DNA from 3 places in the Mesorhizobium sp. WSM4842 genome. Region 2 is predicted to be linked to each of the others. Evidence: riboswitches for the same ligand, from Rfam matches in the RefSeq annotation. Region 2 holds a riboswitch; each other region holds the start of a gene.

Region 1 (7,069 bases), 2.8 Mb from region 2:
TGAAACGCCCACAACACCTCGGCCTCGATCCTAGGCATTGGGAAAGCAGACGATCGCGGCGGGGCCTGTGAGCATTTCCTTGCCCGATCTGGGCGAATTGCCACGAGCGTCGCCGATTTGGCCGCGATACGTCGCCGACGATTGAGCGGCGCACGTCGGGGGAGGAGCCACTGCTTTGCACAGCGATGCCCCTCGCGGCGAGATCGCCGGCAGGCCGGGGGGTGCCGTCCCTCCAACTTTCCGGAACGGCACCCGGCCAACGCTCACCAGTCCATCACCACCTTGCCCGAATTGCCGCTGCGCATCGCGTCGAACCCAGTCTTGTAGTCGTCAATGCCGATGCGGTGCGTGATCAACCCACTGACATCGAGCGGACCCTGCACCAGGGCGATCATCTTGTACCAGGTCTCGAACATTTCGCGGCCATAGATGCCCTTGAGATGCAGCATCTTGAAGATGACCTTGTTCCAGTCGATCTCGAAGCCGGTCGGGGCAATGCCCAGAATGGCGATCTTGCCGCCATTGTTCATGGTGTCGATCATGTCGCGGAAGGCGGGTGCCGCACCCGACATTTCGAGGCCGACGTCAAAACCTTCGGTCATGCCGAGCGCCGGCATGACGTCGCGCAGCTTTTCCTTCGACGCGTCGACGACATGCTGGACGCCAAGCTTTTTCGCCAGCGCAAGCCGCACCGGGTTGATGTCTGTGATGACCACCTTTCGCGCGCCGACGCATTGGGCAACGAGCGCAGCCATGATGCCGATCGGCCCGGCGCCGGTGACCAGCACGTCCTCGCCGACCAGATCGAAGGACAATGCGGTGTGAACGGCATTGCCCAGGGGATCGAAGATCGCCGCGGTCTCGTCCGGCACATCATCGGGGATCGGCACGACATTGTGCTGCGGGATCGCCAGATATTCGCCGAAGGCGCCGGGACGGTTGACGCCGACACCGAGCGTATTGCGGCACAGATGCCCTCGCCCAGCACGGCAGTTGCGGCAATGGCCGCAGACGATGTGGCCTTCGCCCGACACGCGCTGGCCGACCTTGTATTCGGTGACCGCTGCGCCGAAATCGGCGACCGTGCCGATAAATTCATGGCCGGTGACCATCGGCACCGGCACCGTCTTTTGCGCCCACTGGTCCCAATTGTAGATGTGCAAGTCAGTGCCGCAGACCGCCGTCTTCTTGATCTTGATCAGCACATCGTTGGGGCCGATCTCCGGCACCGGCACCTCTTCCATCCAGATGCCCGGTTCGGCCTTGGCCTTCACCAACGCCTTCATCATGTTCGACATCAAGTGCTCCTTACACCTTGGTTGATTCCGCTCCTTGCCGCTCCTCCGGTAGCCTGCACAACGAAAAAGGTGCGCTCGGAGAGCACACCTGAGATCCTTGGCCGATCGTAATGTTGGCGGCTGCCTTTGTGTCGAAGCAACATTCCACCGCGATCCATGCGCTTGAAAAACTCTGTTTTCAGCGAACCTCAGCAGAAGCGGAGCAAACGCCATGCCAGATGCAGCCAAGTTTCAATTCAAGCGATGAGTAATGGTCGCAGCTTGCGGCTGGGCGGTATGGCTATTTTGTCGATGTCCGCCACATGCGACGCATTCCCTCGATACCGGTGCTCTCGATGGTCGATCTCGCCGCCGATATCTCGATGGTGCCGGTGCACAGGCGGCATCCGCAAGCGTTCGCCCCTCGGTGAAGTGTCTGTTGACCCCTGGCTGTGTGAGAGGCTGAAGCTCATGGACAAAGCCGCCTTCCCCCATTTCGTGATCGAAATCATCCGTCCTTCGGACCGGAAGCGCTTCCAAATCCTGCCTCGCCGCTGGGCCGTCGAGCGGACCTTCGGCTGGACGACAAGGGTGGGGACTCGCACGCGTCCACCGACCTGTGCGCGGCTTTTCGATGTCGTCCTTTGTTTGAATTATCCGCGCAGCCCGCCACATGTTTGCCGGTCACAGTGGCCCAGCGGCCTGCGCCTGCACTTTCTCCCGCAGCGCGCTTGCTGCAGCGATCATGTTCATGAGGGCAGGGCGGACCTCCTCCCATTTCCTTGTTTTGAGGCCACAGTCCGGATTCACCCACAGTTGGCCGTCCGACAGTCGCTCGCGGGCAAGTTGGGCGAGATGCAAAATTTCGCCAATTTCCGGGACACGTGGTGAGTGAATGTCGTAGACGCCAGGACCGATTTCGTTCGGATATTTTGACTTCGTGAAGGCGTCTAGCAGTTCCATTTTGGAGCGCGACGTCTCGATCGAAATCACGTCCGCGTCCAGTTCAGCGATCGAGTCGATGATCTCATTGAACTCAGAATAGCACATGTGGGTGTGAATTTGGGTCGCGTCCTCTACACCCGTTGAAGCGAGACGGAAGCATTCGACTGCCCAGCCGAGATAATGTTTCCAATCGGACTTCCGCAGGGGCAAGCCTTCGCGAAACGCGGCCTCATCGATCTGGATCACCCTTGCGCCAACTCTTTCAAGGTCGGCCACTTCATCGCGGATGGCGAGTGCGATCTGGCGGCAGACCTCGGCGCGGGGTACGTCGTCGCGCACAAAAGACCAGTTAAGAATCGTCACTGGGCCTGTGAGCATGCCCTTTACCGGCTTTTTCGTCAGAGACTGGGCAAATTGCCACCAGAGGACCGTCATCGGATTGGGCCGCGATACGTCGCCGAAGATGATGGGAGGGCGCACGAGCCGGGAGCCGTAACTTTGCACCCAGCCATGCTGGGTGAATGCGAGGCCGGACAGCTGCTCGCCGAAATGCTGCACCATGTCGTTTCGTTCGAACTCGCCGTGTACCAGCACGTCCAGCCCGATCTCCTCCTGCCAACGGACCGCCGCCTCAGTCTCCTTCTTCAGGAAGGCCTGGTAGTCGACATAGCTCAGCCTGCCCTTCGCATGAGCGGAGCGCGCCCTGCGCACCTCGGGCGTCTGCGGGAAGGACCCGATGGTAGTCGTGGGGAACGGCGGCAGGCCGAGCGTGTCAGCCTGGATTCTCGAGCGCTTGGGAAATGCGCTCTTTCGTTGCTTCATGACGCCGTCAATGCTGATAATTCGCCCGTGGACGAGCGCATCATGGACCTTTGTAGACATTGCGCGCGCGGCGGCCGCCTCGGCAGAAGCTTCCAGTGAGCCTGCTACGGCCTCCCTGCCTTCGGATAAGGCTTGGGCCAGCACGAGCAGCTCTTCAGTCTTCTGGGCGGCGAATGCCAGCCACGAACTGACGTCCACATCGAGCGCGGTCTCCATCCGCAGGTCCATCGGCACATGAAGCATCGAGCAGGAAGGCGCAATCTCGACGCGATCCAGCGGCCAGCCGGCAACGACCGGCTTGATGCGGTCGAGAATGGCAGCCAGGTTCGCGCGCCAGACGTTGCGGCCGTCGATCAAGCCAAGTGAGAGCACCAGATCCTTCGGTGCGAGCCGACCAACCGTCTCCAACTGCTCGGGAGCGCGCACGAGGTCGAGATGTAGGCCCGCCAGGCGCAGCGAAAGCGCGGTCTCCAGATTGTCTCCCAGCGGCCCGAAATAGGTCGCCATCATAATTTTCAACTTGGGCGCGGCTTTCGACAGCTGGCCGTATGTGAATTCGAAGGCAGCTCGTTCGTTCGGGTTAAGGTCGAGCACAAGCGCCGGCTCATCAATCTGTACCCAGTCGGCCCCCGAGAGCTCCAGCCTCCGCAGGAGTTGCTCGTAGACGGGCAGCAGGCGCGGTAGGAGCGCTATGGGATTGAAGCCCTGGTCGGGAGACTTTGCCAGCTTGAGGAAGGTCACCGGTCCAAGGATGACCGGGCGTGTATGGATGCCGAGCTCTTTTGCCTCCAGAAAGTGATCGACTGGTTTCGTCGACGAGAGGGCGAATGTCTGATCGTCGCCCAGCTCCGGCACGATGTAGTGGTAGTTCGTGTCGAACCATTTGGTCATTTCCATCGCGGTTACGCGCTGCCCTGCATGCCCGTGACTGGCGCGTCCGCAAGCCGCGGCATCGCCTTGCGTCCCGCGCGCCATCGCGAAATAGATGTCGAGCGGGACCTCCCCGCCCGTCCAGCCGTAACGAGCTGGCACGGCGCCGACCATTGCTGCGGTGTCGAGCACATGGTCATACAGTGAGAAATCGTTCGACGGGATTTTCGACACGCCGCGGTCATGCTGCTCGCTCCAGCTGGCGGCACGGAGTGCCTTCGCCGTCGACAGAAGGTTGGCAGCAGAAGATTTTCTGGACCAGTAGCTTTCGAGCGCGAATTTCAGTTCTCGCCGGCGACCGATACGCGGCATGCCAAGCGTTGCTATGGGAACTTGCTGGGAGACATTCATTCCATACCCCGATGGTTGCGGCGGGGACAAGGAAGGCGCTAGCAGGCCGGCATAAACGCCGAGCTGCCGCGGCCATCAGACACCCCGCCCGTGGACGTTGTTTACCGTGGCAGGTCTCCTGGCTCGCGGGTCACAGCCTCTGCCCCGTCTTCCCGGGGCAGCGCCCCAGTGACATTGATGGGTTTGGCTCGCCGCTTACAGTTGCGGGGGCAGCGCCGGCATTGCACCGGCTTCCCTCTTAGCTCCGCTACGGCAACGCCTTGCGGAGAACCACGACACGCGGACAATCGCAGCAGCCCGCTTTGTTGTCAATGCGGTATAAAGAAATGTTTATGTGTTTATGTGAACCGTTCACCTGCGGCGTGTTTCCCAAGTCGCAGGTCGCGGTAGAGCTGAGCCATTTGCGCCACTCGCCGGTCTGCGCAGGCTGTGCCTGGCCGCTCGGGCAATCTGCCAGTCTACGATCCCGGCTCAAAACGACTTTCGTCAAAAAGGGCGTGTTGGCCATCATGATCGGCCGGCAGTACTGGCCCGAAGTGCGACAACGTCCCTGAGCCTCAAGAAATCAGAAATTTGGAGAAAACCGCCATCCTTCACGGACGGGTACGCGACGTTTTACCCGCGCTTGGCTGGACAGCCCGCACAACGGGAAGGTGGGCAACACGTGGCGGAGATGCCGCCCTACAACAGCCCCGCCTGTTCAGCCTCGCGGCGCAAAGTCTGCCGCGGCCTGGGGCCGATCTGCTGGATGACCAATCCGGCAGCCAGTGAACCGAGGTCGCCGCAATCCTTCAGGCTGCGGCCTTGCGTGTAGCCGTAGAGGAAACCTGCGGCATAGAGGTCGCCGGCGCCCGTCGTGTCGACCAGCTCCTTGATCGCGGTCGCCTTGATGACCACGGTCTCGTCGCCGCGCACGATGACGGAGCCTTTTTCCGAACGGGTCACGGCGGCGATCCGGCAATCCTTGCGGATCTGCGCCAGCGCCTCGTCGAACGACGCCGTCTGATAAAGCGATTTGATCTCGTGGCTGTTGGCGAAGACGATATCGACTGTACCCGAACGCATCAGGTCGAGGAATTCGTCGCGATAGCGGTCGACGCAGAACGAATCCGACAGTGTCATCGACACTTCGCGGCCTGCCGCGTGCGCCAGCATCGCCGTCTGCCGGATTGCCTCCTTGGCGCGCGGCGGATCCCACAGATAGCCTTCGAAATAGGTGACCTTGGCGCCAGAGGCCTTGTCGACCTCGACATCCTCCGGCCCGAGCTCGATGCAGGCGCCGAGATAGGTGTTCATCGAGCGCTCGCCGTCTGGGGTAACGAAGATCATCGAGCGCGCCGTCGGCGGCTCGCCCTTGAGCGGCCTGGTGTCGAAGGCAACCCCCTGCGCATGGATGTCGTGGGCGTAGATTTCGCCTAGCGCATCGTTGGAGACCTTGCCGAAGAAAGCAGCGCGGCCGCCGAAGCTGGCGACACCCGCCGCCGTGTTGCCGGCGCTGCCGCCGGAGGCTTCGATGGCCGGGCCCATGCGGCTGTAGAGCAGCTCGGCGCGCCTCGTGTCGATCAGGTTCATCGCGCCCTTGATGATGCCGTTCGTCTCCAAAAATGCTTCGTCGCACTGCGCGATGATGTCGACGATGGCATTGCCGATGCAAAGCACGTCATATTTCGAGATCAGTGTCTCCGCCAAAAACCCGAGCCGGCTTCTCGCCACGCCGGGGCCGGCGTGTTTTTTGGCGAGTGTGGAATGGGTCGCACTATGCCCACGCATCCAATACCCGCGCATCACGCAGCTGCCGGTCCTGCCTCACGCAACAGGTCGTCAGCTCTGTCCGTCTTTTCCCAGGTGAACTCCGGCTCTTCGCGGCCGAAGTGTCCGTATGTCGCGGTCTTGCGGTAAATCGGCCGTAAGAGATCAAGCGCCTTGATGATGCCTTTCGGCCGGAGATCGAAAAGCTCAAGGACGGCGCGCTCGATCCTTTTTTCATCAATCTTTGCGGTTCCGAATGTATTGACGAGGATAGAGACCGGCGCGGCCACACCGATCGCGTAAGCAAGCTGAACCTCGCACACCTGCGCCAGTCCGCTGGCAACGACGTTTTTTGCGACGTACCGCGCCGCATAGGCGGCCGACCGATCAACCTTGGAGGGGTCCTTGCCCGAAAAGGCACCGCCGCCGTGACGCCCCATACCGCCGTAGGAATCGACGATGATCTTGCGGCCGGTGAGCCCGCAGTCGCCGCGCGGCCCACCGACCACGAACCGGCCTGTTGGATTGACCAGGAACCTTATCCCGGTAGTATCCAAGTCGTGGGGCAAGACCGGCCTTATGATCTCCTCAATGACGCCTTCGCGGACCGTGGCTTGTGAGACCTCTTCGTCATGCTGCGTCGACAGGACTATGGTATCGAGCGCTATCGGGCGCAAACCCTCATAACGGACGGACACTTGAGATTTAACGTCCGGGCGAAGCCAGCCAAGGCGTCCGGTTTGGCGCACCTCCGCCTGTTTTTTTGTCAATTCGTGAGCGAGTTGGATTGGCAACGGCATCAATGTTTCGGTCTCGTTGCACGCGTACCCGAACATGAGGCCCTGATCCCCCGCTCCCTGCTCGAGATCCTGCCCTCGTCCCTCGTCGACGCCCTGGCTGATGTCAGGCGACTGCTCGGTCAAGGCCAAGATCACGGCGCAACGGCGGCCGTCAAAGCCGATCGCATCGTCATCATATCCAATGTCCAAAATGAT
Region 2 (7,069 bases):
GAGGCGATCCGCCGCGACATCGTCGACAGCCTGCCCAACGCGCAGATTGCCCAGGGGGTGCAGGATCTCGATTCCGACGACGCGGTCTACATTCTCGAGGATCTCGAAAAGGAAGATCAGGACGAGATCCTGTCGCAACTGCCGTTCACCGAGCGGATCAGGCTGCGCCGCTCGCTCGACTATCCCGAAGAGACCGCCGGCCGCCGCATGCAGACGGAGTTCGTCGCGGTGCCGCCGTTCTGGACGATCGGCCAGACCATCGACTACATGCGCGAGGACCAGAACCTACCCGACCGCTTCAGCCAGATATTCGTCATCGACCCAAGCTTCAAGCTGCTCGGCGCCATCGACCTCGACCAGATCCTGCGCACCAAGCGCTCGATCAAGGTCGAAGAGGTCATGCATGAGACCAGGCACGCCATTCCGGCCACGATGGACCAGGAAGAGGCGGCGCGCGAATTCGAGCAATACGACCTTCTCTCCGCCGCCGTCGTCGATGAGAATGACCGGCTGGTCGGCGTGCTGACCATCGACGATGTCGTCGACGTCATCCAGCAGGAAGCAGAGGAGGATCTGCTGCGCATGGGTGGTGTCGGCGATGAAGAACTGTCGGACAGCATTCTCTCGACCTCGCGCTCGCGCGTTCCGTGGCTGCTGGTCAACCTCGGGACGGCCTTCATCTCGGCCTCGGTGATCAGTATGTTCGGTGCGACGATCGAGGAAATGGTCGCACTTGCCGCACTGATGCCGATCGTCGCCTCGCTGGGCGGCAATGCCGGCACGCAGACGATGACAGTGACCGTGCGCGCGCTCGCCACACGCGACCTCGATATCTACAATGCCGGTCGCGTCATTCGCCGCGAGGTTGTGGTCGGCTTGCTGAATGGCATGGTCATTGCGGCGATCCTCGGGCTGGTCGCCGGCCTCTGGTTTCACAATCCCGATCTCGGTTTCGTCATTGCCGCGGCGATGATCGTGAACATGCTGGCTGCGGCACTCGGCGGCATTCTGATTCCTCTGTTCCTCGACAGGCTCGGCGCCGATCCGGCGATTTCGTCATCAATCTTCACGACGATGATTACCGACGTTATCGGTTTCCTCGCCTTCCTTAGCCTTGCCACCTGGTGGCTGCATCTGGGCGCGGGAGCCGGATAAGGCGTTTCAATTGACTTTTACGTAAGTTGCGTGCGAGGTTTGGATGGAGAGCTGCCGGTCGATTCCGGTGCGGGACGAGCCCTTTTGTGAATGAAGGCATCGCCGCATGATGGCAATCGCGCCGCTTTCCGGGCTTTTGGAGTAACGATGCGGGAATATTATTCGATCACCGAACTGACCCGCGAATTCGATGTTTCGACGCGGACGCTGCGCTTCTACGAGGACGAGGGGCTGGTGCAGCCGGTACGGCGCGGCCGCACGCGGCTGTTTCGCCCGTCGGACCGGCATCTCATCCGCCAGATCATGCGCGGCAAGAGGCTCGGCTTTTCGATCAACGAAATCCGCGAAATCATCCAGATGTACAAGGAGCCGCCCGGGGAGGTCGGTCAGCTCAACCTGATGATCAAACGAATCGAGGAAAAGCGCGAGGATCTGCGCCAGAAGCGCCGCGACCTCGAAGAGACGCTGGCGGAACTAGATCAGGCCGAGGAATCCTGCGTCGAGCGATTGGTGGAGCTCGGCGTCAACACCTGAGCGGCCTTTTTTGACAATTCTACTCTGGCGGCCAGCTAGTGTGGTTTTCTGCCAGAGCGAATTCTTAAAAAGACCTTGCCGCACGCCTCAAATCCAGCGCCGCACCTTTTTAGCGTAATCCCGGTATTTCTTGCCGAATTTCGCCGTCAGAACTCTTTCCTCGCCCTCGATCGCCATCTTCTGCGTTGCGAAGGCGGCGATGATCGCCAGCGGCAGGAACCATACGATCCCCGAGATAAGGGCCACGCCGATCAGCAGCAGCGTGTTGGCCAGATATATCGGGTTGCGGCTGACGGCGAAGGGGCCTGATGTGACCAGGTGATCGGGCACGGCGTTTGGGTGGAGAGTCGTCTTTGCCCGGATCATGGTGCGGATTGCCGTGAACCAGAGCGCGACGACGCCGAACAATGCCACCCAGCCGGCCGCGAACAGGATGTCGCCCAGAAGGCCGCCGATCCATGGCAGCGGATAGAGCAAGCCAAGCGCGATGCTGACGGCGATGGCCGCGACATAGATCAGCGGCGGCCACGGTATAAACCCCGGTTTCGGCTGTCCCGGTTTCTGTTGCCCAGGTTTCTGTTGATGGTCGGTCATTGTGCTCCTCCCTCCATCAAAGTGCTGTCGGCTTTGGCAGTGCAGGCGCCGGCGAGCTCGTCGAGATGTGCCTTCGATTCCGCAGCTTGGTCGTTGCGGTAGAGCCGATCAAGCGTGGCCTCGCCCTCGAGTGTATCGAGCATGCACACACAATAGCTGGAGCAGAACTCCGTGTCGCGCGATTGCTCGCACGAAGTCTGGCATTCTTTCAGGAAGGTGACCTGCCTGGTCTCGACCGGTGCCGGCATGACTTGCGAAAAAAGCCAGATCGAGCCGATCAGCACCGGCTGGTGGATCAGATAGAAGGCGAGGCTGTGCCGGCCGATAAAGACCAGCGGATTTGTCCAGCGGCCGGGCGTCAGGCCTGCCAACCGCGTCAGCAGGCCGGAGGCGGAGGCGAGTTTTGCCGTCGCGATACCCGCAAGCACAGCGCCGAACCATGGAAACAGCGGGACATAATCGTTGGAGCGCGGGTTGGTTGCCGACAGGCCGACCCACCACAGGGCCGGATGGTCGAAGATCTCGGACCTGAGGTAGAGCGGCGCTGTGATGACGAAAGCTGCGACAGCAAGCGTCAGCAGCGCCGGCAGCCGCAGAAACGCCAGGCCGAGCAGGCTGGCGAGCGCGATCTCGTGCAGGATACCGAAGAAGATGAAACTGTCCGGCGTGGCAAGCCTCGTGGCAGCCGATATGGCGAGCGCCGCCCCGGCGACCATGGCGAAGCGTTTCCAGAAGCCGTTCCAGCGGATCAGTTTGCTATGGGCGAGGAACAGGCTGACGCCGACCAGGAACAGGAAGGTCGAAGCGATGCAGCGCGCGTAGAATTTCCACCAGCCGAAGGCGGTCAGGCCGGGATCGGTGTAGCCAAAGAATTCGAGATCCCAGGTGAAATGGTAACTCGCCATGGCAAGCAAAGCGACGCCGCGGGCGACGTCGATGGCGATGATGCGCTTGGATCGGTCCTGAACGGTCGGCGTAGAAATGCTCATGGTCTCGCAATCTGATTCAGCACTTGAAGACGACTATCATGGTTGCCCCGGACAAAAGAAGACAGGGCAAATCCCGTTGATGCTCAGGGCGTCGGTGAAAGCGCCGTATGCCGCTGACGCACCCATTAGAAGCGATGCGGGCCATATTCCTCGGGCATCAGCACTCCGGCCTCGTGGCGCCGGCCGGCTGGTTCCAGAGACGGCGCATTCGCGCTGGTAGCTGGCGGAATTTGGTTTGCCGGGCACGGCGATTCTGCCTATAGTCGCACCCGTCGTCGGTTCCGTTTGGAACCAAGAGGGAATGCGGTAAGGGCGATTCTTTGCCCAATGCCGTGGCTGCCCCCGCAACTGTGTGCGGTAGTCCTCTCCATATGCCACTGAAGAGTTTCTTTCGGGAAGAGCTTCTTCGGGAAGGTGGGGAAGGGCGCTGATCCGCGAGCCAGGAGACCTGCCGGCGACAGGAGAACTGATTTCTATGCCCTCGGGTGGAGGGCGAAAGGACAAGACATGAATACCGCTTCCGTCTCGCTCGTCGCTTCCGTCTCCTCGCAGTCGCGCTTCGTGCAGCTGGCGCTTGCTGCATTTCTCGGCATTTTCGTCATGGGCTTTGTCGGCTTCTCGCATATCGATGCGGTCCACAATGCCGCCCACGACTATCGCCATTCGATGGCGTTTCCCTGCCACTGACGAGGGGCCGACATCATGACACTGTTTCGCAACGTCGTGTTCATCGCGGCGATCGCAGGGCTTGTGGCTGGCGTCGTTCTCGCCTGCATGCAGGCCTACGCCACCGTGCCGCTCATTCTCAAGGCGGAAGTCTACGAGCAGGCCGGCGGTGGCCACACGCATGACCACGCCGCGGCGCCGGCCGCGAACGCCACGGACGCCAATGCCATGAGTAGCGCCGAACCGGCCGCTCCGGCTGCGGAAGACGAAGGCTGGGCGCCGGCCGACGGTTTCGAGCGCTTCGCCTTCAACGTCGTTGCCAACGTCGTCACCGGCATCGGCTTTGCGCTGATCCTGGTCGCCGCTTCGGAGTTCGCCGGCGGCATCGGCAATTGGCGTCAGGGCCTGTTCTGGGGCCTTGCCGGCTTTGCCGTGTTCACGCTGGCTCCGAACCTTGGCCTGCCTCCCGAACTGCCGGCTATGCCGGCTGCCGATCTCGCCCAGCGCCAGATCTGGTGGACGGCAACTGTGGTGGTGACAGCGGCCGGTCTTGGGCTGCTCGCCTTTCGCAAATCCCTGCCGCTGGCGCTGCTTGCCGTGGCGTGGATCGTGGCGCCGCATATCGTCGGCGCGCCGCAGCCCGACAGTTTTGAATCGCCGATCCCGGAAGCCCTGCACCACCAGTTCGTGGTGGCGGTGACACTGACCAATCTGGTGTTCTGGCTGGTGCTCGGCGCCGTCGTCGGCGTGGTGCGCGGCCGCTTGACCGGCAGCACGACCGGCCTGCGCGACAGCTTTGCCTGATCGCGCTGCTCCCGGCGGCAAGCTGACCCTGGTCATCGGCGGTGCGCGCTCCGGCAAGAGCGCGCATGCCGAAAGACTGGTGACGGCCTGTCCGGCGCCGTGGGCCTATATCGCTACGGCGCAAGCCTATGACGACGAGATGCGCGAGCGTATCGCGCTGCATCGGTCGCGGCGCGGCGAGGGTTGGACGACCATCGACGCGCCACTCGATCTCGTCGGCGCGATTGAGGCGTTGCCTGACGGCCGGCCTGTCCTCGTCGATTGCCTCACGCTGTGGCTGACCAACCATATGCTGGCCGAACGCGACATTGAGGCCGAATGCCGAGGGCTGGCCGATGTGCTGTCGCGGCCGCGCGGGCCATGGTTCGTGGTTTCCAACGAGGTTGGCCAGGGCATCGTGCCCGACAATGCGCTGGCTCGCCGGTTTCGCGATGCCGCCGGCCGGCTCAACCAGCAGGTCGCGGCAGTCGCCGGCACCGTGCTGCTGATGGTGGCGGGATTGCCGCTCGAGGTGAAATGACATGGCTGATAACAAACACATTGAAGACAAGCCGATTAACGACAGGGACGAGGAACGTCACCGCGCCAAGATGGCCAAGCGCAAGGCGGTGCAGGACGCCGAGGTCGCCGGAAAGACGGTCGAGAAGGCGCTGCTGATCGTCAACACCGGGCCCGGCAAAGGCAAGACCACCGCTGCTTTCGGGTTGGCGCTGAGGATGCTCGGCTACGGCAAGCGCGTCGGCGTCGTCCAGTTCATCAAGGGCAAATGGCATACCGGCGAGAAGGATGCCTTTGCCGCTTTCGGCGATCGGGTCGTCTGGCACACGATGGGCGAGGGTTTCACCTGGGAGACGCAGGATCTGAAGCGCGACATCGCCGCCGCCGAGGCTGCCTGGGCCAAGGCGCTCGAGCTGATGGCCGATCCGTCGATCAGCCTTGTGGTGCTCGACGAACTGAACATCGCGCTGCGCTACGACTATCTCGATCTCGACAAAGTGGTGGCGGCGCTGAAAGGGCGGCGCGAAAACCTGCATGTCGTCGTCACCGGCCGCAATGCCAAGCCGGCGCTGGTCGATGCCGCCGATCTGGTCACCGAGATGGGCGTGACCAAACATCACTTTTCCGCCGGCGTTAAGGCGCAGCAAGGGATTGAATTCTGAGGGGTGATTGCGCTTCGGCAGGGCACCCTCAAGCATTGCGGTGCTGGTGGCGGTGACGCTGGTAAAATTGCCGATCTCCCCTTGCGGGGGAGATCGGATCTCACCTGCGGTTTTCGACAACCTCAAGCTGTATTGTTCTTGCTTTGTGCCGGCAGCTATGATACTGATTCTTCTATAGTGCTGATTCGCACCGCCGACCCGCTCGCGAGGCGGGTTTTTGTTTTGCGCTCGATCTCGAGCGTCGATCACGCCATAATGACGACCGCCGAGATCTCCCGAACAGCGCGTCAGCACTAGGTCGGCGACCCTGTAGAGTTTCGGCGCCCGCCTTATGGCAGGGGATAGAATTCTGATCGCTAGGCAAGCTGGAGATTGTTCGTGGAACAGGCGGTAATCGTCTATCTTCTTCTGAAGGACGGTCAATTTGGAGCGTCGCAAGAACGCGAATCCATTTACGCGCTCGAGGATCGGCTAGAGAAAGCTATCGAGGATGCGTCGGTCGGCGAGTTTGACGGTGACTTGTTTGGTGAGGGCGAATGCATCCTCTACATGTATGGGCCAAACGCTGAACGACTTTTTGTTGTAGTCGAACCCGTATTGAGATCTTTTCCCGTAGCTGCCGGTGGATACGCGATCAAAAGGTTTGGCGAGGCAGCCGATCCAAGCGCAAAGGAAGTCCGTGTTACTTGGTAGGTCGGGTTTGCCGACCCATTCGGGCGTCACGCAGCGATAACAATCACCGACAGCAAGCCGAACAGCGCGATCAGCAGAAAGTCGGCTACCCGGTAGAGTTTCAGTGCCCGCCTGATGTCGACACTCTCGGCATCGCGGTGGCCGCCTTCGCCCATGAATGCATCGTCGACCATGACGCCGTCATAGGAGCGCGGCCCGGCGAGCGCCAACCCGAGCGCGCCGGCCATCGCGGCCTCAGGCCAGCCGGCGTTGGGCGAGCGGTGTTTTTTCGCGTCGCGCAGCACTGTGCGCCAGGCGTTGCCGGCATCGGCGTCTTTGACGAAGAAGGCGGCCAGCACGATGAGCAGCGCGGTCAGCCGCGACGCCGGCAGGTTGATCAGATCGTCGAAGCGCGCTGCCGCCTGGCCGAAGGCCTCGTGGCGCGGCGTGCGGTGGCCGATCATCGAATCGGCGGTGTTGGCAGCCTTGTAGGCG
Region 3 (7,069 bases), 3.4 Mb from region 2:
GGTTTCCGGTGCTGTCGGCCGGGCCGACGCCGCGCGTGAGCACCGAGGACTGGTCGTTCACGCTCAAGCACGGACCGCGGCCGATCAAGAAGTGGAACTGGACAGAGTTCAACGCGCTGCCTTTGACCAAGATGACCCGCGACATCCATTGCGTGACCGCATGGACCAAGTTCGACACGGCGTGGCAAGGCGTGCTGGTCGACGATATTCTGACGGATGCCGGCATCGAGCCGCCGACCGGCTTCACGCTGGCACTGTCGTTCGACGGCTACACCACCAACGTGCCGACGAAGGATCTCACCGCCGGCAAGGCGATGGTGGCACTGCTTTACGAAGGCAAGCCGATCACGCCGGACCATGGCGGCCCAGCGCGGCTGCTGGTTCCGCATCTCTATTTCTGGAAGTCGGCCAAATGGCTGAACGGGCTGCAGTTCACCGAGCGCGACGAGCCCGGGTTCTGGGAGCTGCGCGGCTATCACATCTATGGCGACCCGTGGCGCGAGCAGCGCTATACGGGCGATCCATGAGCGACGGGCCGGCGGCGCAGTCGCCTTGGCAGACGGTCACCATCAGCCGCATCGAAAAGCGCACGCCGCGCGTCACCAGTTTTTTCCTCCAGCCGTCGCGGCCCTTCGCCTATCGTGCCGGGCAGCATGTCGATGTCAGGCTGACGGCGCCGGACGGCTATCAGGCGCGCCGCTCCTACTCCATCGCCTCGGCGCCGGAAGCCGGCGAGACGATCGAACTGGCGATCGAAAGGCTCGATGATGGCGAGATCTCACCCTTCTTTCACGATATCGCTGCGGTCGGCGATGAGGTCGAACTGCGCGGACCGCTCGGCGGCCACTTCGTCTGGTCCGACAGCGACGGCGGCCCGCTTCTGCTGGTCGGCGGCGGGTCCGGCGTGGTTCCGCTGATGGCGATGGTCCGCCATCGCGCCGCGCGCAAATCAACGGTGCCCGCGGCGTTGGTGTTTTCCGCACGGATCTGGGACGAGGTGATCTTTCGCGACGAACTGATCGACTTCCATGATCGCCGGGACGGCTTCGATCTGGTGTTGGCGCTGACTCGCGAGCCGGCCCGGCGCCCGGCGGACTATTCGCGGCGGGTCGATGCCGCGATGATGGAGCAATCGATGGCGCGGCTGCCCGCGCCGCCAAGGTTAGTCTTTGTCTGCGGCTCGAATGCCTTCGTGTCGGCCGCCGCCCAGGCGCTGATCGATGCCGGCGTTCCGGCAAGCCTCATCCGCACCGAGCGTTACGGGGTTTAAGCTCCCCGCCGGTTAGGCGTCGATCTCGATCGCCGTCAGCGGCTTCGAACAGCAGGCAAGGATGAAGCCGTCGTCGATCTCGTGATCGAGGATGCCGCCATTGTGGCTCATCTCGACTGTGCCCGAGACCTTTTTCACCTTGCAGGTTCCGCACAGGCCGAACTCGCAGGCTGCGGGAATTCGTACGCCCGAAGCGCGCGCCGTCTGCAGCACGGTCTGGCCGGCAACGCAGTCGGCATCGACATCCGAAAGCGAAAAGCGGATCGGCGTTGCGGCCTCAGTAGGTATCTCGACCCCGCCCTCTGCCGGCCCACCCTCTGCCGGCGAACCGAACGGGGCCGGTATTTCCTCCACCCCTGGGGCCGCAAAGCTTTCCTGATGATAGTTGGCCATGTCGAAGCCGGCCGCCTCCAGCATCTGCCGCACGGCGCGCATGAACGGGTCGGGGCCGCAGCAGAAAATTTCGCGCTCGCGAAAATCGGGCGCCAGCAGCGGCAGCCGTATCGCGTCGATCCGGCCCATATGGCCGAACCAGCCCTCGCGGCTGGACCGCTCCTCGATCATGAAGCCGAGCGTCAGGCCCGGCATGCGGCTGCCGAGCAATTCGAGCTCCTTGCGGAAGATGATCTCCTCGGGCTTTCGCGCGCAGTTGACGAAGCCGACATCTGTCCAGGGCGCGCAATCGTTCAGCCAGCGCAGCATCGACATCATCGGAGTCACGCCGGAGCCGGCCGAAATGAACAGATATCTGGCCGCGGGATGGCTGTGCAGCGAAAAGTTGCCCGACGGCCCATAGGCCTTCACGTGAACACCGGGCTTCAGATTGTCGAACATCCAGCGTGTGCCGAGGCTGCCGGGCTGTGCTTTCACCGTCACCGCGATCGAGAACGGCCGCGACGGCGAGGACGACAGCGTATAGGTCCGCATCAACGGGCCCTCGGTGGTCGGCAGTTCCAGCGTCACGAACTGCCCCGGTCTGTAGCGGAACCAGGTCTGGTTGTCGGAGCGGAAGGTGAAGGTCTTCACGTCAGGCGCCTCGTCACTGACGCCGATGACTTCCAGCACCTGGAGCCTGTCGTTCCAGGGCGCCATCTCGTCGAGATGGCGGTAGAGGCCGAGGTCCGTCATCGTATTCATCCCCTTGGCCTCGCTCAGGCGACGCTGCGCAACGCCGGCCGCCCGCCCTCGGCAAGGCGCGGCCCGATGAAGGAGGCGTACCATTCGACGAACTGGATGACGCCGCCCTCATGCAGTTCCGAATAGGGGCCGGGCTCATAGGCCGGCGACAGGATGCCGAAGGCGTTTTCCTCAACGATGCGGCGGTCCTGGTCGTTGGTCTCGGTCCAGACATGGGTGAGATCGGCGAGGTCGTAGTCGACGCCTTCGACCGCGTCCTTGTGGACAAGCCATTTGGTGGTGACGGCCGTTTCCGTGGCACTGATCGGCAGCACGCGGAAGGTGACCGCATGATCGCCGAGGATATGGTTCCAGGTCGTCGGATAGTGATAGAGCAGCAGCGAGCCGATACCGTCGGTCGAAACGTCGTCGGAGAGGTTCTTCTTCACCGCACGTCTTCCCGTCATCGTGTAGCTAACGGCATCGCGCAGCAGCGGGGCGCGGGTGGCGCGATACTGCCCGGCCGGATCGATGCGGAACTTGCTCGGCAGGCCCGCCGCCTCGCATTTCGCCCAGTGCGCGAGCATCTCCGGATCGCTGTCGGCGCCCTGCACGCCGGTGACGGTCGGCGCTTCCGGGAATGTCTTGCACAGTTCCGGATGGTTGCCGGCGCAATGGTAGCACTCGCGGTTGTTCTCCCAGACGAGCTTCCAGTTGCCCTTCTCGACGATGGTCGATTCGAAGGCGATTTTTGCCTCGCGCAGCCGGTGCGGCAGGAGGTAAGGCTCGATCATGGCGCGCATCGGCGCGAAATCGGCGGGCTCCTTGGCCAGGCAGATGAAGATGTAGCCACTGATGCTTTCGCAAGCCACCGGCTTCAGGCTGAACTGGCTCTTGTCGAAGCCGTCCGCCATCTGCCTCGCGAACAAGAGCCTGCCGTCCAGCTCGTAGGTCCATTGGTGATAGGGGCAGACGAGCTTCGCCGCCGTACCCTTGTCGGCGTTGCAGACGCGGCTGCCGCGATGCCGGCAGGAATTGTGGAAGGCGTTGATCTTGCCTTGCTGGTCGCGGACCAGCACGACCGGATAGTCGCCGATCTGCGCGGTGATGTAGCTGCCCGGCTTCGGCAACTCGCAATCGTGGCCGATGAACAGCCAGTCGCGATACCAGATCAGCTCCATGTCGAGCTTGAAGAAATCGGGATCGGTGTAGAAGGGCTGCTCGAGCGAGTAGCCTTCCCTGCGGCCGTGCAAGAGCCTCAGCATGTCGTTGCGCGCATCCATGTCCTGTCCTCATAGCCGTCGCATCGGCCCGAAATCGGAATCGATTTCGGAAAGCACGATGCGCAATTCAAAGTCTTGGAGCGTACGTTGTGCGTCCAAATGGACGCATGTCGCTCCAAAGACTGAACTGGTGGTGATGGAGGGAGGATCGGCCGCAAGCCGGCGACAGGGCCGGGCATGCACTATCCACCTCTTGACCGCCCACCGCGATCAGTCGAGTCTAGAAATCTCGGGCTGGTTTCCGGGCTCTGGAGTGTCCTTGCGGACCATCGCGACACCTTCCCAGGCTTGGGCCCAGTGGTCTCCCGTTGCGACTTGAACTCCACCACCGTTGCGGGGGCAGCGCCGGGTTCTGACCGGCTTCCCAATTCTCCGCTTCGTCGTCACCAAGCGGCACCTGAGATGGCGTGATCTAATCATGACGGCCGGCTGACTGTCCGCATGAAAGCGACATCGTATCCATGCGGCGCGACACTGCCGGCGAAACCTGTGGGCCGGGATTTGAGGAAGGTGAACTTTGCGCCTGCTGCGAGCGCTGCCGGTCCTGAAAGCGTGCCGGATTGACCATTGCAGGGCGCCGAAATGGTTAACGATTCGACAACAACTCAGCACCGGCTTTTTAAGCCGCTTCTAAAATCGAACCGAACGGTTCGTTTCTGTTGACAATGCGTGCATGACGCTGTGAACGCAGGTCCGGCAATCCGTCAAATGGTCGATTAGCCTCTTTGTCCTAAACCTTTGAAAACAAAACAGAAAGCAATGACGATAGAAGCCTCTGGTACAATTTCAAGGTGTAGATTCTTGGTCCACACGGAACAACTTCGTGATTGGAATCTGCCGGATGGCCTTCCCACATCGGGGCTGTCCGGACGACGCGAATTCCTCCCAAGACACGCCGCTAGACGGACGGAAAACTAAAGATACTGGAGTTCCAAAAATGAAAAAGATTGCTCTTATTGCCGTCGCCGTTCTGGCCATCACCGGCAGCGCCTTTGCTGGCAGCGACCATTATGGGTCCAACGGCGCCAATCAGCCGACCGCCTCGGTCGACAGTTCGTATACGGCTTCCATTCAGAAGTCGGCTCACGCTGAAAAGCCCGTCGACCAGGGCGCCGACCGCAACCTTTTCGGCAACAATTAACAGCTGATCCCAGACCATGATCCCGAAGTGGAAACCGGTTTTCGTAAAAGATCATGGTCAAACAACAAGACAAAGCGGCCAGTCCGCCGCTCGGGATCTGAAAAATTCAGGAGTACTAGAAATGAAGAAGATCATTCTTGCCACCGCCGCCATCCTGGCTGTCTCCGGCAGCGCTTTTGCCGGCAGCGACAACTTTGGATCGAACGGCGCCAACCAGCCGGCCGCTGCGGTCGACAACGGCTCGTACACGGCTTCGATTCAGAATTCGGCTTCGGCGCAGAATCCGGTTCCGGCTGACGAGAAGCCCGTCAATGGCAGCGACCGTAACCTCTTCGGCAACAACTAATGTCGATCCCAACAGCAGCGGCGGCATTGTCTTTCACAAAGACCGAGGCCGCCGCGCTGATGGGATACGAGAATCCAGGATTACTGAAATGAAGAAGATCGTTCTCACCGCTGCGGCACTTTTGATTGCTGCCGGCAGCGCCTATGCCCGCAACGACAAAGTTGGCGGAACCGACATCAACAAGCAGGCGACCGTCAACGTCGACAACACGCAGACGTCTTCGGTAGGCAATACCGGCTCGCTGGTTTACAAGCTGATCAATTCCTCGGGCGACATACAGAAGTCCGCCCCGCAGGGCAGCGACCGGAACCTGTTCGGCCGCTAACAGCGACCTGAATGCAATGCACAAGAGCGGCGGGCTCTGCCCGCCGCTCTTGTTTTTGCCTTCGCCAAACTGCCTGATCCAGTAGTTAGGCTGCCTTTGCTTCCGCCATGTGGAGTGTGAAGGAATGTCCGTCGGCGTCGAAAATATGCAGGTCGCCGGGATCGGCATTCAACCGCAACGCAGCGCCGCGCTTGACTTCGGCATTGCCTGGCAGCTTGGTCACCAGCGGCAGGTCGGCGCGGCCGATGTCGACATAGACGAGCTGGACCTCGCCGAGCTGCTCGACATAATCCACCGTTCCCTCGAAAAGATAATCGGCGCCGGTGGCGATCATCAGATCCTCCGGCCGCACGCCGAAGCTGACCGAAGCACCCTTCGCGGACGCCGGCGTGGCGATCGGCACCGTCGCCTTGCGCCCGCCGACATGACTGACGATGGTCGGGTCGCCTGATTTGTCGATCGTCGCCGGCAGGATGTTCATGGCCGGCGAGCCGATGAACTGGGCGACGAACAGATTGCCGGGTCTCTTGTAGAGCTCCATCGGCGTGCCGACCTGCTCGATGTGGCCCTCCTTGAGCACGACGATGCGGTCGGCCAGCGTCATCGCCTCGACCTGGTCGTGGGTGACGTAGATCATCGTCGTAGCAGGCATCGACTCCTTGAGCTTGGCGATCTCGATGCGGGTGGCAACCCGCAGTGCCGCGTCGAGGTTCGACAGCGGCTCGTCGAACAGGAAGACCTTAGGGTTACGCACGATGGCGCGGCCGATGGCGACGCGCTGGCGCTGGCCGCCCGACATCGCCTTGGGCAAGCGGTCGAGGTATTTGGTCAGCTGCAGGATTTCCGCCGCCTGGCGCACCCGCTTGTCGATCTCGGCCTTGCTCTCCTTGCCGATCTTCATCGAGAACGCCATGTTGTCGTAGACGGTCATGTGCGGATAGAGCGCATAGGACTGGAACACCATGGCGATGCCGCGCTTCGACGGTGGCACGTCGTTCACCACCTCGCCGTCGATCTTGAGCTCGCCGGAGGTGATTTCCTCAAGTCCGGCGATCGACCGCAGCAAGGTCGACTTGCCACAGCCCGAAGGGCCGACGAAGACGATGAACTCGCCCGACTTTATGTCGAGGTCGATGCCGTGGAGAATGTTGAGATTGCCGTATGATTTCTTCACTTGCCTTAGCGTGACATCGGCCATGATACCCTCCGGTGAATTGCAAACTCAGTCGATACGCCCGAACCAGGCGCTGTAGCCGCCGAGGCGGATAGAGCCGGCGGCAGTCTGTCCCGAAAACCCGTGCCCCGGCAAGGGCTGCAGCGAGCGTCGGCCAAGATCGATTTCGGCCGGTCGGCTGCCAAGATTGAAGGCGCAGACGATCTGCTCATTGCCCTCGCGGCGCGTGAAGGCGACCGTATCGCCCTCGCTTTCGATGAAGTCGATATCGCCCTTGGCCAGCGCCGGATGTAAACGGCGGAAGGCAAGAAAGCGCCGGTAATGTTCGAACAGCGAGCTGTCGTCGCCCTGCTGCACATCGACCGCTTGCGAAAGGTGCTTGGCGGGCACGGGCAGCCATGGCTTTGCCTTGGA

Evidence for each region. Region 2 has a riboswitch for cobalamin ahead of AC0NIE_RS18505 (CbtB domain-containing protein). Riboswitches for the same ligand answer to the same signal wherever they lie in the genome.
Region 1: another riboswitch for cobalamin. It lies ahead of metE (5-methyltetrahydropteroyltriglutamate--homocysteine S-methyltransferase); the one in region 2 lies ahead of AC0NIE_RS18505 (CbtB domain-containing protein).
Region 3: another riboswitch for cobalamin. It lies ahead of AC0NIE_RS02075 (aromatic ring-hydroxylating oxygenase subunit alpha); the one in region 2 lies ahead of AC0NIE_RS18505 (CbtB domain-containing protein).

What each region holds. Positions count from the first base shown of each region.
Region 1 is NZ_CM148372.1:6,620,972-6,628,040, reverse strand. Features, by position in the region: gene AC0NIE_RS32080 (cytochrome-c peroxidase) at 1-34, shown strand, start outside; gene tdh (L-threonine 3-dehydrogenase) at 264-1,298, opposite strand; partial or broken gene AC0NIE_RS32070 (IS5/IS1182 family transposase) at 1,779-1,868, shown strand; gene metE (5-methyltetrahydropteroyltriglutamate--homocysteine S-methyltransferase) at 1,962-4,301, opposite strand; cobalamin riboswitch at 4,417-4,615, opposite strand; gene AC0NIE_RS32060 (adenosine kinase) at 5,007-5,999, opposite strand; gene metK (methionine adenosyltransferase) at 6,110-7,069, opposite strand, start outside.
Region 2 is NZ_CM148372.1:3,819,576-3,826,644, forward strand. Features, by position in the region: gene mgtE (magnesium transporter) at 1-1,155, shown strand, start outside; gene AC0NIE_RS18490 (MerR family transcriptional regulator) at 1,303-1,689, shown strand; gene AC0NIE_RS18495 (methyltransferase family protein) at 1,777-2,283, opposite strand; gene AC0NIE_RS18500 (acetyltransferase domain-containing protein) at 2,280-3,272, opposite strand; cobalamin riboswitch at 3,532-3,742, shown strand; gene AC0NIE_RS18505 (CbtB domain-containing protein) at 3,780-3,959, shown strand; gene AC0NIE_RS18510 (CbtA family protein) at 3,975-4,742, shown strand; gene cobU (bifunctional adenosylcobinamide kinase/adenosylcobinamide-phosphate guanylyltransferase) at 4,765-5,262, shown strand; gene cobO (cob(I)yrinic acid a,c-diamide adenosyltransferase) at 5,264-5,902, shown strand; gene AC0NIE_RS18525 (hypothetical protein) at 6,281-6,595, shown strand; gene cbiB (adenosylcobinamide-phosphate synthase CbiB) at 6,622-7,069, opposite strand, start outside.
Region 3 is NZ_CM148372.1:457,206-464,274, reverse strand. Features, by position in the region: gene AC0NIE_RS02090 (molybdopterin-dependent oxidoreductase) at 1-527, shown strand, start outside; gene AC0NIE_RS02085 (FAD-binding oxidoreductase) at 524-1,270, shown strand; gene AC0NIE_RS02080 (FAD-binding oxidoreductase) at 1,283-2,398, opposite strand; gene AC0NIE_RS02075 (aromatic ring-hydroxylating oxygenase subunit alpha) at 2,422-3,669, opposite strand; cobalamin riboswitch at 3,885-4,085, opposite strand; gene AC0NIE_RS02070 (DUF680 domain-containing protein) at 4,607-4,810, shown strand; gene AC0NIE_RS02065 (DUF680 domain-containing protein) at 4,932-5,156, shown strand; gene AC0NIE_RS02060 (DUF680 domain-containing protein) at 5,122-5,481, shown strand; gene AC0NIE_RS02055 (ABC transporter ATP-binding protein) at 5,567-6,679, opposite strand; gene bglA (beta-galactosidase BglA) at 6,704-7,069, opposite strand, start outside.